3 regions of the Pseudomonas acericola genome follow, and region 2 is predicted to be linked to each of the others. Evidence: riboswitches for the same ligand, from Rfam matches in the RefSeq annotation. Region 2 holds a riboswitch; each other region holds the start of a gene.
What was found. A riboswitch is a leader RNA that binds a small molecule or an ion and turns the genes downstream of it on or off. The one in region 2 is predicted to bind cobalamin.
Positions count from the first base shown of each region.

Region 1: linked by a shared signal. The riboswitch ahead of cobW (cobalamin biosynthesis protein CobW) and the one ahead of cobO (cob(I)yrinic acid a,c-diamide adenosyltransferase) in region 2 are both predicted to bind cobalamin.
Region 3: linked by a shared signal. The riboswitch ahead of ACU688_RS04235 (ABC transporter substrate-binding protein) and the one ahead of cobO (cob(I)yrinic acid a,c-diamide adenosyltransferase) in region 2 are both predicted to bind cobalamin.

Region 1 covers NZ_JBRFJB010000009.1:6,961-12,110, forward strand. The annotation lists gene cobN (cobaltochelatase subunit CobN) at 1-918, opposite strand, end outside; gene cobW (cobalamin biosynthesis protein CobW) at 922-1,983, opposite strand; cobalamin riboswitch at 2,077-2,276, opposite strand; cobalamin riboswitch at 3,046-3,248, shown strand; gene ACU688_RS24450 (CbtB domain-containing protein) at 3,346-3,534, shown strand; gene ACU688_RS24455 (CbtA family protein) at 3,546-4,250, shown strand; gene ACU688_RS24460 (cobalamin biosynthesis protein) at 4,247-4,639, shown strand; gene cobM (precorrin-4 C(11)-methyltransferase) at 4,710-5,150, shown strand, end outside.
Region 2 covers NZ_JBRFJB010000001.1:653,818-658,967, reverse strand. The annotation lists gene ACU688_RS03040 (cobyrinic acid a,c-diamide synthase CobB) at 1-1,208, opposite strand, end outside; gene cobO (cob(I)yrinic acid a,c-diamide adenosyltransferase) at 1,205-1,816, opposite strand; cobalamin riboswitch at 1,896-2,144, opposite strand; gene ACU688_RS03030 (PQQ-dependent sugar dehydrogenase) at 2,244-3,557, shown strand; gene ACU688_RS03025 (C40 family peptidase) at 3,693-4,229, opposite strand; gene ACU688_RS03020 (C40 family peptidase) at 4,374-5,003, opposite strand.
Region 3 covers NZ_JBRFJB010000001.1:923,200-928,349, reverse strand. The annotation lists gene ACU688_RS04240 (aldehyde dehydrogenase family protein) at 27-1,409, shown strand; cobalamin riboswitch at 1,533-1,726, shown strand; gene ACU688_RS04235 (ABC transporter substrate-binding protein) at 1,843-2,853, shown strand; gene ACU688_RS04230 (FecCD family ABC transporter permease) at 2,850-3,854, shown strand; gene ACU688_RS04225 (ABC transporter ATP-binding protein) at 3,851-4,615, shown strand; gene ACU688_RS04220 (GNAT family N-acetyltransferase) at 4,677-5,150, opposite strand, start outside.

The DNA.
Region 1 (5,150 bases), on a different contig from region 2:
GCCTTGCTCGCTGGCTTGCCAGCCCGGTTCGTTGTCTTGGGCGCAAATCGCCTGGATCACCGGGATATTGCGGCGAAACGGCCGTAAATGCGGTGCTTCAGGGCTGGATTGGGCAAAACCGGTGGTGTTCAGGATCACCGCCGCGCCCACTTCATCCAGCAGGTCCTCGACCACCGTCAGGCAGCCAGGCTCTTTCAAACTGGCCACCGCCATCGGCAACGGGTTAAGGCCCGCCGCCTGCAAGCGTTGGCAGAACACATCGATAAACCCGGTATTGGCGGCCTGCAAATGGGAGCGGTAGAACAGCACCGCCGCCACCGGCCATTCGGCGTGCCAGTCCGCCTGCCAGTCACTCAGGCGAGCGTTGGCGTTATGCGGGTGATAAATCGCCGTGCGCGGCAAAGTTTGCGGCTCGGCCCAGGCGTAGTCGCGCGCCAGGTAAGTACTGGCCAAGCAGCGATAGAAATCCAGCGCATTGCCCAAGCCGCCCTGGCGCAGGAAGTGCCACAGGCGGTCGCGCTCTTGCGCACCCACGGTGCTCAGCCCGCTGAGTTCCGGGTCCGGGCGATCATCCCCCGGCACCAAAATCAGCTGCACGCCGCGCTCGGCCAATTCCACCAGCCGCTCGATACCGTAACGCCAATAACCGATGCCACCATGCAGCGAGATCAGGATGACCTTGGCATGACGCAGCACTTCATCAACGTATAAGTCGACCGAAGCGTGGTTCTGCACCTGCATCGGGTTGGCCAGGCGCAGGCTCGGGTAGTCGTCGGGCAACTGCTGGGCCGCCTCGGCCAGCAGCGCCAGGCTGGAATCACCGCTGCACAGGATCACCAGTTCAGCAGGGGTTTGGCCAAGGTCGGCAATATTGTCGTCCGAGACGAAACCACCGGGCTGGGTCCTGAGCAGGTGCATGGGTTAAACGCTGAGGGCGGCGCGCAATTGCGCTTCGAGGCCCGCTGCGTCGAGGTCTTGACCGATCAGCACCAGGCGGGTGATGCGTGCTTCTTCAGCGCCCCAAGCGCGGTCGAAATGCTTGTCGAAACGCGTGCCCACGCCCTGGATCAGCAGGCGCATCGGCTTGTTCGGGATCGCCGCGAAACCTTTGACACGCAGGATGCCGTGTTGCACCACCAGTTGGGTCAGGGCGTCGAGCAGCAGCGCTTCGTCGGCTTGCGGCAGATCGATGGAGATCGAATCGAAGGCGTCGTGATCGTGATCGTCTTCACCTTCGTGGTGGTGATCGTGATGGCTGTGGCGGCCGTCGATATGCTCCTCGGAGCCGGCGCCCAGACCGATCAGCACGTCCAACGGCAGGCGACCGCTGCTGGCTTCGATGATCTTGACCGCTGGCGGCAGTTCTTCGGCCACTTCCAGGCGCACGCGGGCCAGGTCTTCGGCGCTGATCAGGTCGGATTTGTTGAGGATCACCAGGTCGGCGCTGGCCAGTTGGTCGGCGAACAGCTCGTGCAGTGGCGATTCGTGGTCCAGGTTCGGGTCGAGTTTGCGCTGGGCATCCACTTGATCCGGGAACGCGGCGAAAGTGCCGGCGGCCACGGCCGGGCTGTCGACCACGGTGATCACTGCGTCAACGGTGCAGGCGCTTCGGATTTCCGGCCACTGGAAGGCTTGTACCAGCGGCTTTGGCAGGGCCAGGCCGGAGGTTTCGATGAGGATGTGGTCGAGGTCGCCACGACGGGCGACCAATTCGCGCATCACCGGGAAGAATTCTTCCTGCACGGTGCAGCACAGGCAGCCGTTGGCCAGCTCATACACGCGGCCGTTGGCTTCTTCCTCGGTACAACCGATGGAGCACTGCTTGAGGATTTCACCGTCAATGCCCAACTCGCCGAACTCGTTTACGATCACCGCAATACGGCGGCCCTGAGCGTTGTCGAGCATATGGCGCAGCAAGGTGGTTTTGCCCGAGCCGAGAAAGCCGGTAACGATGGTGACGGGGAGTTTGGCCAGTGTTTTCATCGGATGCCCTTGGGGGCGGGCATACGGGACGATAGGCCCTGCGACGGCGCGCAGCAGCGGTTTTCGTCACCGGATCACCCCGCCCGGTTGAATTGAAAAATCGGTTGCGAGGCAGGTCTCCTGGCTTGGGGCTTGCAGGTCTTGCGACCGGCGCTGATTGCGCCTTCCCGCCGGTTTGGCAGTGGCGTGGCAGTCAGATGAACCCTTTACAGTTGCGGGGGCAGCCGCGGCTTGGACCGCGTTCCCTTCTTAGCTTCGGCCTGGGCTGAAGAACCTCGAGGGTGCAAGGCTACGCAGTGCTTGGGGGATGGTCAATGATGGGCTGGGTCTGGTTTGGTTTGGTTTGGTTTGGTTTGTGTACATATCCGTTGCTGCGGTAACGGCCACTTAGGGTTCCGCCCTTACGGCGGGTCACTTTTGGAAAAGAGCCCCAAAAGTAACCAAAAGGGCTCTTGCCCCAACACTCGGCACCTCGCCTAGGCTCGGTGTGCCCAAGATCAAAAACACAGCGAGGCGGCCTAGTAGCCGACCTGATCGTTGAAGCGTGCGCGTTTCCCTGTGGGAGCTGGCTTGCCTGCGATGGCATCAACTCGGTTTGCCTGATGTACCGAGGTGTCTGCATCGCAGGCAAGCCAGCTCCCACATTTTTAACCGAGATCGACAGGACAAATACCGGTCGGCTCTAAGGCCGCCGCGCTCTTGCTTTTGATCTCACTTGCCCCGTCAAACACGCTGGCCGAACGCAGGCTTGAATCCGTGGGCAACCCGGCAGGACGCCGGGTTAGCCGTCCTGGGCCAGGGATGGCCCATGACGGCGGCCCACGGATTCAAGCCTTCGTTCGGGCACACCGAGCCTAGGCGAGGTGCCGAGTGTTGGGGCAAGAGCCCTTTGGTTACTTTGGGGCTTTTCCAAAGTGACCCGCCGTAAGGGCGGAACCCTAAGTGGCCGCAACCTAAATAACGGATATGTACACCACCACCACCACCACCACCACCACCAAAAACCACCAAAAACCGCCAAAACCCACATCCCAATTGACTCCCCTCCCACCCCCATGCTCTCCTACACATCTTGTTTCGGGTGCCCTGCAAAGGGTGAAACGGGAAACCGGTGCGTCATAGCGATATGACCAGTCCGGTGCTGCCCCCGCAACGGTAAGCGAGCGAAACGTCATATCCACTGTGCCAGACAGCATGGGAAGGCGACGTTTTCAGGCATTGAGCCCCTCGCAAGCCCGGAGACCGGCCCGAAAAAATCAGATAACAAACCCGCGGTGGGCGGGCGCTGTTCAGAACCCTGCGTGCCTGGCTCGCGGGGTTTTCATGCGCTCGCTTCACCCTGACACCTGAAAGGGACGCGCCATGTCGATCATCAGCAGCACCTCGCACTCCGCCAGCAGCACCTCTACCTTGAGCCAACGCCTGACCGCCGCCATCGGTGCGTCGATCCTCGGCGCGTGCCTGGTGTATTTCGCCGGTTTCTCCCATATCGAGGCCGTGCACAACGCCGCCCATGATACCCGCCACAGCGCCGCGTTCCCGTGCCACTGAGACCTGCCGACATGATCAAGCGTATTGCGCAAACCGCAGGTTTCACCGGCTTGCTGGCCGCCCTGCTGCTGACCCTGCTGCAAAGCTTCTGGGTCGCCCCGCTGATTTTGCAGGCGGAAACCTTTGAAAAAGCCCCGGCCGCCACCGAAGTGGTGCATGAGCACGCCGCTGGTGCCGCCGCCCACACCCATGACGCCGAAGCCTGGGAGCCGGAAGACGGCTGGCAGCGCGTGCTGTCCACCACCGGTGGCAACCTGGTGGTGGCCGTCGGTTTTGCACTGATGCTGGCCGGCCTGTACACCCTGCGTGCACCGACTCGCACCGCCCAAGGGCTGCTGTGGGGTTTGGCCGGTTACGCAACCTTTGTGCTGGCACCCACCCTGGGCCTGCCACCTGAGTTGCCAGGCACGGCTGCCGCCGACCTCGCACTGCGCCAGACCTGGTGGATCGGTACCGCAGCGTCCACCGCGGCCGGTATCGCGCTGATTGTATTCGGGCGCAACTGGCTGCTTAAAGCGCTGGGCGCAGCGATCCTGGTAGTGCCCCATGTAATTGGCGCACCGCAACCGGAAGTGCATTCGATGCTCGCACCCGAAGCCCTTGAAGCACAGTTCAAGATCGCTTCGCAGCTGACCAACGTCGTCTTCTGGCTGGCGTTGGGCCTGATCAGCGCCTGGTTGTTCCGCCGCAACCGTGACGATCAATACTCGGCATGACCCTGGTGGTCGGCCTGGGTTGCCAGCGGGGTTGTGAGGTTCACACCCTGCTGGGCCTGCTTGAATCCGCCCTCGCCGAGGGCGGTATCGAGCGTCACCGCATCACCGCGTTGGCGAGTATCGACCGCAAAAGCGATGAACCCGGATTGCTGGCCCTGGCCGCGCAGTTGAATCTGCCACTCCATTGCTTCAACGCTATGCAGTTGGCGGCGTATGCCGACCGCCTGAGCCACAAATCCGCGATCGCCTTCGCCCATACCGGCTGTTACGGGATTGCCGAAAGCGCTGCGCTGGCCGTGGCGGAACACCTCGCCGGCAGCCCTGCCCGCCTACTGATCACCCGTAAAAAAACCGCCCAGGCCACCTTTGCCTTGGCGTGCGCCGACTAAAAACCCGATAATCGGCCTTCTCGATCATGAGCAATCTTCATGCTCGCCCGTTTTTCAACAGGAATTCTCCATGACCGTCTACTTCATCGGCGCCGGCCCCGGCGACCCGGAATTGATCACCGTCAAAGGCCAGCGGCTGATCCGCAGTTGCCCGGTGATTATCTATGCCGGCTCGCTGGTGCCTGCGGCGGTACTGGAAGGCCATCAGGCAGAAACCCTGGTCAACAGCGCCGAACTGCACCTGGAACAGATCATCGATTTGATCAAGGCGGCCCATGCAAACGGCCAGGATGTGGCGCGCGTGCATTCCGGTGATCCGAGCCTGTACGGGGCGATTGGCGAGCAGATCCGCCATTTGCGCCAGCTGGGCATCCCGTTTCAGATCATCCCTGGCGTGACGGCGGTCGCCGCCTGCGCGGCGCTGCTGGAGGCAGAGTTGACCCTGCCGGATATCGCCCAGAGCGTGATCCTCACCCGCTATGCCGATAAAACCAGCATGCCAGCCGGTGAG
Region 2 (5,150 bases):
ACCGCCTCGGCCCCACGCCCGCCATTGGGGCTCACGCCACGGGCAATCGGCGTGCAGTCTGTGCTGGTCAGGGAGTGATGATAGGTATGCCCACGCAGCACGCCTTCCGGTAACTCGACATTTTGCAGGGCCAGCGCGGCCAGCTTCTTCTGCATCACGGCGTCGCCCGGCAGCAGGCCGAGCAACTCGGCACGCTGGCCGGCGACATCGGTGAGCGAGTCCAGCAGGTACAACATGCCGCCGCACTCGGCGAGCAACGGTTTGCCGGCGGCGTGATGGGCCCGGATCGCGTCGAGCATCGCGGTGTTTTCCGACAACGCCTGGTGATGCAATTCCGGGTAGCCGCCGGGCAGATAGAGACTGTCGGCGTCAGGCAATTCACGATCATGGATCGGCGAGAAGAAGTGCAACTCGGCGCCCATCGCCCGCAACAGGTCGAGGCTGGCGCCGTAGGTAAAGGCGAAGGCTTCGTCGCGGGCCACGGCGATGCGCACACCGTCGAGCAACGGCTCGGCGGCGATGACTGCGGGCGCGGCGAAGGTCACCGGCGGCGGCAAGGCGACTTCGCAACTGCTGCCCAAGGCTTGGGCGGCGGCGTCGAGGCGCACGTCGAGGTCGTTCAGTTCGCTGGCTTGCACCAGGCCCAGGTGACGGCTCGGTAATTCGATGCCCGTCTCACGGGACAAGGCGCCGTACCAGCGCAGGCCTTCGGTGAGGCTGCCTTCGAGCAGTTGCGCATGGCGCAGGGTGCCGACGCGGTTGGCCAGCACGCCGGCGAACGGCAGGTCCGGCTGATAGCGCGCCAAGCCCAGGGCCAACGCGCCAAACGTCTGGGCCATGGCGGTGCCGTCGATCACGCCGAGGACCGGCACGCCGAAGTGGCGCGCCAGGTCAGCGCTGGACGGGGTGCCGTCGAACAGGCCCATGACGCCTTCGATAAGGATCAGGTCGGCCTCGCCGGCGGCTTCCCACAACAGGCGGCGACTTTCCTGCTCGCCCACCATCCACATGTCCAATTGATACACCGGCGCACCGCTGGCGCGCTCGTGGATCATCGGGTCAAGAAAGTCCGGCCCGCATTTGAACACGCGCACCTTGCGCCCCAGGTTGCGGTGCAAACGAGCGAGCGCAGCGGTGACGGTGGTTTTGCCCTGGCCGGACGCCGGTGCGGCGATCAATACGGCCGGGCAATGACGGGGCTGATTCAAAGTTCGACGCCCTTCTGTGCCTTGATGCCGGCCTGGAATGCGTGCTTGAGCATGCCCATTTCGGTGACGGTGTCGCCCATTTCGATCAATTCAGGCTTGGCGCCACGGCCGGTGACCACCACGTGCTGCATCGGCGGGCGCGCTTGCAGGTCGCTGAGCACTTGGTCGAGGTCGAGGTAGCCGTGCTTGAGGGCGATGTTCAGTTCGTCGAGGACGACAAGGCCGATGGACGGGTCTTGCAGCAGTTCGCGGGAAACTTCCCACGCGGCTTCGGCAGCGGCGATGTCGCGCTGGCGGTCCTGGGTTTCCCAGGTAAAGCCTTCACCCATGACGTGGAAACGCACTTGCTCGGGGAAACGGCGGAAGAACAGCTCTTCGCCCGTGCTGTTACGCCCCTTGATGAACTGCACCACGCCGCACTGCATACCGTGGCCCATGGCCCGGGCCAGCATGCCGAATGCGGAGCTGCTTTTGCCTTTGCCGTTGCCGGTCAGCACCAGCAGCAGGCCGCACTCGTTGGGGGAATTGGCGATGCGCTCGTCGATCACGGCTTTTTTGCGCAGCATGCGCGCCAGGTGGCGTTCGTCGCGGTCGGGGGAATCGGTCATGGCAGCTCTCCGTTGGGGCTGGACAAAAACGGCGGGCAGGAAAAAGAAAAAACAGACAGCCAAGCATCGCCCACCGTGATGCTGTTGGATGTTTCAGGCCGGTCTCCGGGCTCATGAATGGCGCGCTCTTTTGAGAGGCAGGCCAACGCTGCGCCTTCCCATATCGCCGGGCGATACAGTGGCAAAAGCAGCGTCTTGACTCATTTACCGTTGCGGGGGCAGCGCCGGAATTGCGGCAGCACTGTGTACAAGTGCGCTCGCTCACCGGCTTCCCTGTTTCACTCGGTCGACCCGTGGGTCACAGAGCACCTGGAACAAGTCGCGAAGGGTAGAGGGTTGGGGGTGGAGCGTCAATTAAAGCCGGCTGCGCACTTGAACCATCGGACCGCCGCGCGCCTCTACCCTTACAGGTATCCAGGAGAAAACCATGCACAAGACCCGACTTGCCCTACTGATCATGTGCGCAGGCGCCCTCGTCGCCTGCGGAGAAAGTTCGACCCTGCAAGTGTCTGACGGCACCGGCCCCTCCCCCAAGCTCCCGGAGCCGAACAAGACCCTGATCCCCACGGTCAACATCGCGCCCGCCATCGGCTGGCCTGAGGGCGCGAAACCAACTGCCGCTGCGGGCACCCAGGTGGCGGCGTTTGCCGAGGGCCTGGACCACCCGCGCTGGCTGTACGTACTGCCCAATGGCGACGTGCTGGTGGCAGAAACCAATGCGCCGCCCAAGCCAGATGATTCATCGGGTATTCGTGGCTGGGTAATGGAAAAGGTTATGGGGCGAGCAGGTGCTGGCGTGCCTAGCCCGAACCGCATCACCCTGCTGCGCGATGACGACCACGACGGCATCGCCGAGACTCGCACGGTATTTCTGGCCAACCTCAACTCGCCGTTCGGCATGGCGCTGGTGGGCAATGACCTGTATGTGGCGGACTCGGACAAGCTGCTGCGCTTCCCTTACCAACCGGGTGAAACCACGATCAAGGAAGCCGGCACCAAGGTCGTCGACCTACCCGGTGGCAGTATCAACCACCATTGGACCAAAAACGTGGTGGCGAGCAAGGACGGCAGCAAGCTGTACGTGAGCGTTGGCTCCAACAGCAACGTCGGTGAAAACGGCCTGCAGGCAGAAGAAGGTCGGGCGGCGATCTGGGAAGTGGACCGCGCCAGCGGCCAGCACCGCATCTTCGCCTCAGGCCTGCGCAACCCCAACGGCATGGCCTGGGAACCACAGAGCGGCAAGCTGTGGACGGCGGTGAACGAACGCGATGAAATCGGCAGCGACCTGGTGCCGGACTACATCACCTCGGTGCAGGATGGCGCCTTCTATGGCTGGCCGTTCAGCTACTACGGGCAGCATGTGGATGTGCGGGTCAATCCGCAAAACCTCGACCTGGTGGCCAAGGCGATTGCGCCAGACTACGCCGTGGGCCCGCATACCGCTTCACTGGGACTGACGTTTGCCGAGGGCAGCAAATTGCCTGCGCCTTTCACCAGTGGCGCATTCATCGGCCAGCATGGCTCGTGGAACCGCAAGCCTCACAGTGGCTACAAGGTGATCTTCGTACCGTTCGAGGCTGGCCAGCCCAAGGGGCAGCCGGTGGATGTGCTGACCGGGTTCCTCGATAAGGACGAGAAAGCCATGGGCCGGCCGGTGGGCGTGGTGGTTGATCAGCAGGGGGATTTGTTGGTGGCTGATGATGTGGGGAATAAGGTGTGGCGGGTGTCGGCGGCCAAGTAAGTAGGCTTCAGACCACCACAAAACCCATGTGGGAGCGGGCTTGCCCGCGATGAGGGAGTGTCAGTCAGCTGATGTATGACTGACACTCCGCAATCGCGGGCAAGCCCGCTCCCACAGTTGGATCGTTGTTCGAAACTAAGGATTGCGTGCCAGATTCCCTGGCAACACGCGCTTCGCACTCAGGTAAGCATTCTGCCAATACGCCTTGGACAAGGTGTCCAGCTTCACCGTACCGCCGGTTTGCGGCGCGTGTACGAAGCGGCCCTCGCCCACATAGATGCCCGCATGGCTAACCTGCGAACCACCGCCCGTGGCGAAGAACAACAGATCACCGGTTTGCAGGTTCTGCTCACTGACATCCTGCGCACGCATCACGATCAGCTCACGGGTGGTACGCGGCAAGGAGATGCCGGCGGCGTCACGAAACACAAAGCCGATCAGGCCGCTGCAATCAAAGCCCGAATCCGGCGTGTTGCCGCCCCAACGATAAGGCGTGCCGACCAGGCCCAGCGCGCGAAAGAGCACGTCTTCGGCTGCTGGCGAGAAATTCTGGGTGGCGTAGTTGAACACCGGCTTGGGCTTCACCGCTACGGGTGCAGGCGGTGGACGGCTGGCGCAGGCGCTGAGCAGCGCGGCGCAGACAATAAGGATCAGGCGGGCCGAGGTCGACATGTGCAGAACAATCCTGGTCTGGATGCGGCTTTCGCTGCCGAACGCTGAAAACCAGAACGCGCAAGCAAAGCTCGCGCGTACGGTTTACAACAATGTCCAGGGATTCTAGCGCTTACACGTCAAACTTCAAGTATCACTTTAAGTTTACTTGCTAGCGGTAACCGTGGTCGGGGCCATGGCGAGTGCGCGCTTGGCTTCGATGAAGGTTTTGCTCCAGTAGCTGTCGCCCAGGTTATCGACTCGAACACCACCACTGCGACGGCTGCTGGAGTGGATAAACTGGTTATCGCCCAAGTAGATACCGGCATGGCTTACGCGACCACGGCCAGCTGTACTGAAGAAAAGCAGATCACCGGGCTTGAGGTTGTTGCGCGCGACCAACGGTGCATTCACGTTGATCATCTCGCGAGTGGAGCGTGGCAGGTTCATGCCAGCTTCTTCGCGGAACAAGTAGCCGATGAAACCGCTGCAGTCGAAACCGGCTTCAGAGGTACCGCCGAAACGGTAACGGGTACCGATCAGGGACATGCCGCGTTCGAGGATGCTGTCGGCCAGGACTGGAAGCTGGTAAGGCTTGTTGCCGGCGAAGGCACCCAGTTCCTTTTCAGTCGCCAGCTCTTCTTCATAAACAGAAGCAGACTGTGCAGCGACGAATTTTGCCTGATTTTGAACCTGAGGTTTTTGCTGCTCAACCACCTGTTGAGGGTGGGAGGCGCAACCAAACAACAGGGTAACGAGTGCGAGAGGCACGAGGGGTGCGAAGCGATTTAGCATGGGCACGACCGTGGCTGATGTGTAAAGAAGCCGAGACTATGCCCTCTATCACATCGATTTGCAAATTCAATCGTGATCTATGTGACTTCTTGTTTGGACTATGACATCTAAGCCCTTAACACCCTATACGCGCCTTTTGCGTGGCCA
Region 3 (5,150 bases), 270 kb from region 2:
ACTTACTCATTCAGCAGGACGGCGCCATGAACGCGACCACCCACGCCCTCTCGATCAACCCGGCCAACGGCGAAACAGTCGGCAGCTACCCGTACGAGTCCGAAGCGCAACTGGACGCCGCCCTCGACCGTGCCACCGCCGCCTTCCGCACCTGGCGCCGCCAGCCGGTCAGCCAGCGCGCCGAGCTGTTGCTGGCCCTGGCCGCCGCTCTGCGTGAACAAGCCGAAGACATGGCGCAGATGATCACCCTGGAAATGGGCAAACCCATCGCCCAAGCCCGTGCCGAAATCGAAAAATGCGCCCAGCTCAGCGAATGGTACGCGGCCCAAGGCCCGGCCATGCTCGCACCGGAACCGACCCTGGTGGACAACGGCAGCGCCCAGATCGAATACCGCCCGTTGGGCCCGATCCTCGCCGTGATGCCGTGGAACTTCCCGGTCTGGCAAGTGCTGCGCGGCGCCGTGCCGACGATGCTCGCCGGCAACACCTACGTGCTCAAACACGCACCGAACGTGATGGGCAGCGCCTACCTTATCCAGCAGGCGTTCAAAAAGGCCGGCTTCACTGACGGCCTGTTCGAAGTGCTCAACGTGACCCCGGACGGCGTATCCAAAGCCATTGCCGACCCACGCATCGCCGCCGTCACCCTCACCGGCAGTGTGCGCGCCGGTATCGCCATCGGCTCCCAGGCCGGCGCGGCGCTGAAAAAATGCGTGCTGGAACTGGGCGGCTCCGACCCGTTCATCGTGCTCAACGACGCCGACCTCGACGCCGCTGTACAAGCCGCGTTGATCGGCCGCTTCCAAAACAGCGGCCAAGTCTGCGCCGCCGCCAAGCGCCTGATTATCGAGGACGGAGTGGTGGACGCGTTCACCACCAAGTTCTTGGAAGCCAGCCGTGCCTTGGTCATGGGCGACCCGACGTCGACCGCTACCTACATCGGCCCGATGGCCCGCTTCGACCTGCGCGACGAGCTGCACGGCCAGGTCCAGGCCACCCTGGAAGAAGGCGCGACCCTGCTGCTGGGCGGCAACAAAGTCGCAGGCGCAGGCAACTACTATGAGCCCACCGTACTGGCCAACGTCACCGACCAGATGACCTCGTTCAAACAGGAACTGTTCGGCCCCGTCGCCTCGATCATCACCGCCCGCGACGCCGACCACGCCGTGGAACTGGCGAATGACAGCGAGTTCGGCCTGACCGCAAGCATCTTCACCACCGATGCGGCGAAAGCCCGCGATATCGCCAACAGGCTGGAAACCGGTGGGATCTTCGTCAATTCGTTCAGCGTCTCTGATCCACGGGTCGCGTTTGGCGGGATCAAGAAGAGTGGCTTTGGCCGCGAGCTGTCGCACTTCGGCGTGCGCGAGTTCTGCAATGCGCAGACCGTGTGGCTGGATCGCAAATAACCCAGGCGACCTTGCTCAAATCTGGAAACTGGCTTGTGTGGGAGCTCCCACATAAGCCAGCTCCCACAGGCATCGCATTTGTTCTGTGATTTACCCATCGCAACTCCCCCTTCGCAGCCCGATCGACTACCATGGCGCGCCGGTTCCCGAAGGGGACTAACAGGGAATCCCAAGCGCGACCCATCGCGCCAATCGGAACTGCCCCCGCAACTGTAGGTGCCGAGCCTGCTCCCCACTGCCACTGGACACTGTCCGGGAAGGCCGGAGCGAGGCGACGACGCACAAGTCAGGAGACCTGCCGGCCCAGCGTTATCACCAACCGGCGGGGTGTCCGGGAAGGACATCCTTGCGCGGCCCGGCGGCCGTGTTCGTGGGTGTATTTCCACTACCGTACCTCCCCAGTCCACTGTACGGTCCCAACGGAGATTGCCCCATGCTGCCACGCGTTACCGCCCTGCTCACCGGCCTGGGTTTCTGTGCCCTGGCCCACGGCGCGCCGACCCACTACCCGCTGACGCTGGAAAACTGCGGCAGCACCCTCACCTTCCAACAAGCCCCCGCGCGCAGCGTGACCATCGGCCAGGCCGCCACCGAGATGCTCTACGCCTTGGGCGTGGGCGAGAAAGTAGTCGGCACGTCGCTGTGGTTCAACAATGTACTGCCGCAGTTCAAGACGCTGAACGACGGCATCGAGCGCCTGGCCAATAACGAGCCGAGCTTCGAAGCAGTGATCGCCAAGCGCCCGCAACTGGTGGCCGCCGAACTGGAATGGGTGGTCGGTGCGCAAGGCGTGGTGGGCACCCGCGAGCAATTCCATGAGCTGAAAATCCCCACCTACCTGCTGCCTTCCGACTGCGAAGGCAAAGACAACCTGGTGGGCGCCGACGGTACGCGGCTGGAGCCGTTCCGTATCGACACTATTTATAAAAGCATCAGCCAGTTGGCGGCGATTTTCGACGTACAGGATCGCGGCCAACAGCTGAACGACGAGCTGAAGACACGCCTGGCCAAGTCCGTTGCCACCGTGCAGAGCAAAGGCCTCAAGCAGGCCAGCGCGCTGGTGTGGTTCTCCAGCGCCGAGATGGCCAGCGACCCCTACGTGGCCGGCCACAAGGGCATCCCCGAATTCATGCTGCAAACCCTCGGTTTGCACAACGTGGTGCAGTCCGACGAAGAATGGCCCGCCGTCGGCTGGGAAACCATCGCCAAGGCCAACCCGACCTTCCTCGTCATCGCCCGCATGGACCGCCGCCGCTACCCCGCCGACGACCATGAAAAGAAACTCGCCTTCCTGCGCAGCGACCCGGTCACGCGCAATATGGACGCGGTGAAAAACAACCGGATCATCATCCTCGACGCCCTGGCGTTGCAGGCCAGCATCCGCATGTTCGATGGCCTTGAACAACTGGCCACGGCCATCGACGGCTACGACTTGCCGCAATGATCCGTCCTCTGATCGCCCTGGCCCTGCTGTTGCTCGCCGTGCTCGCCGGCGTGGCCATCGGCGAAACCGCCATCTCGCCGCAGGTCGTGCTGCAGGTGCTGGCCAATAAACTGTGGGGCGCCGGCTACGTGCTGGACCCCATCGATGAAGGCGTGGTGTGGAACTACCGCCTGACCCGCGCCCTCGTCGCCGCCGCGTGCGGTGCCGGGCTGGCGACCTGCGGGGTGATCTTGCAGTCGCTGCTGCGCAACCCCTTGGCCGACCCGTACCTGCTGGGCATTAGCGCCGGCGCCTCGACCGGTGCGGTATTGGTCGCATTGATCGGCGTGGGCGGTGGCTTGATTTCGTTGTCGGCCGGCGCATTTGTCGGTGCCATGGCCGCGTTTGCCTTGGTGATTCTGCTCGCGCGGGCCAGCGGTTCGTCCAGCGGCACCGGGCAGATCATCCTCGCCGGCATTGCCGGTTCGCAGCTGTTCAACGCGCTGACTGCGTTCCTTATCACCAAATCCGCCAGCTCCGAACAGGCGCGCGGCATCATGTTCTGGTTGCTGGGCAACCTCAGCGGCGTGCGCTGGCCGTCGGTATGGCTGGCGGTGCCGGTGGCGCTCGTGGGTTTGGCGGTGTGCCTGTGGCACCGTCGTGCGCTGGATGCGTTCACCTTTGGCAGCGACTCGGCGGCGTCCCTCGGCATCCCGGTGCGGCGCGTGCAGTTTGTGCTGGTGGGCTGCGCGGCGCTGGTGACGGCGGTGATGGTGTCGATTGTCGGCTCCATCGGCTTTGTCGGGCTGGTGATTCCCCACGCCGTGCGCCTGTTGCTGGGCACCGGGCATTCGCGCTTGCTGCCGGCCAGTGCGCTGGGCGGTGCGCTGTTTTTGATCGCGGCGGATGTGCTGTCGCGCAGCTTGATCAAGGGCCAGGTGATTCCGGTCGGTGTGGTCACCGCGTTGGTCGGTGCGCCGGTGTTTGCGCTGATTTTGATCGGGCGGAGGAACGCACGATGAGCGTGCTCAGCTGCAATGGCTTGGGCTTCAAGGTGCGTGACGCCGAGTTGCTGCGCGATATTCATCTGGACGTCGCGCAGGGGGAAACCCTCGGCATTGTCGGGCCGAATGGCTCCGGTAAATCCACCTTGCTCAAGCTGCTGGCCGGGTTGCGTGCACCGGCGTCTGGTGAAGTGTGGTTGGGCGACCAGCGCCTGGGGCAGTTATCCCGCCGTGTGATTGCGCAGCAACTGGCGGTGGTGGAGCAACAAGCCGACACCGACGACACCATCCGCGTATTCGACGCCGTGGCCTTGGGCCGCACGCCCTGGCTGTCGGCGCTGAGCCCGTGGTCCGTCGACGACGACAGCATCGTGCGCCAGGCCCTGCACGACGTGGACGCCACCCACCTGAGCCAACGCGCGTGGCGCAGCCTTTCCGGCGGCGAACGCCAACGCGTCCACATCGCCCGCGCCTTGGCGCAGCGGCCGCAGATTCTGTTGCTGGATGAACCGACCAATCACCTGGATATCCAGCATCAGCTGGCGATCTTAAAAGGCGTGCAAGCGTTGCCGGTGACGACGTTGATTGCGCTGCATGACCTGAACCAGGCACTGACTTGCGATCGCTTGGCGGTGCTGGATCGCGGGCGGTTGGTGGCGCTGGGCAAGCCGCTGGACGTGCTGACGCCGCAGCGGTTGCAGGAGACGTTTGGGGTGCAGGCGCATTACCTGACGGACCCGTTTGATGGGGCGCAGATCTTGCGACTGCGCTCGAACTAGAGACTTCACACCGTCCGAATGTGGGAGCTGGCTTGCCTGCTCCCACATGATCATTTCCACATTAGATCTGCGGCGTTCGCTGCATATGGGTCGTCTGCCACACGGGGTCGTCTTCCACATCCACCACTTCAAACCCCTGCCGAAGCCAAAAATCAATCGCCCCCGGCAAAAACGGATGGGTATGCAGGTACATCACCTCCACCCCCTCCGCCTGCGCCATCACCTCCAGTGCGCTATACAACGCCGCCGCCAAGCCAAAGCGCCGAAACGCCGGCAACACAAACAAGCGCACCACTTCCACCGTCTTGCGGCCCAGGTAATCGAGCTGGGGGAAGCGGTTGTCATACGGCAGGTAGCCGATGGCCGCGACGATCTGACCGTCATGACAGGCAATCAGAAATCGCCCGTCCCCCTGAAGGTAGGTCGCCTCAAATTGCGCCAGATCATTCGGCACACCGGCATCGCTGAGCTTGGGAAACATCTCGGCGCGGGCCTGTTGTACAAAAGCCAGTGCCTGAGGAATATCACCAACAGT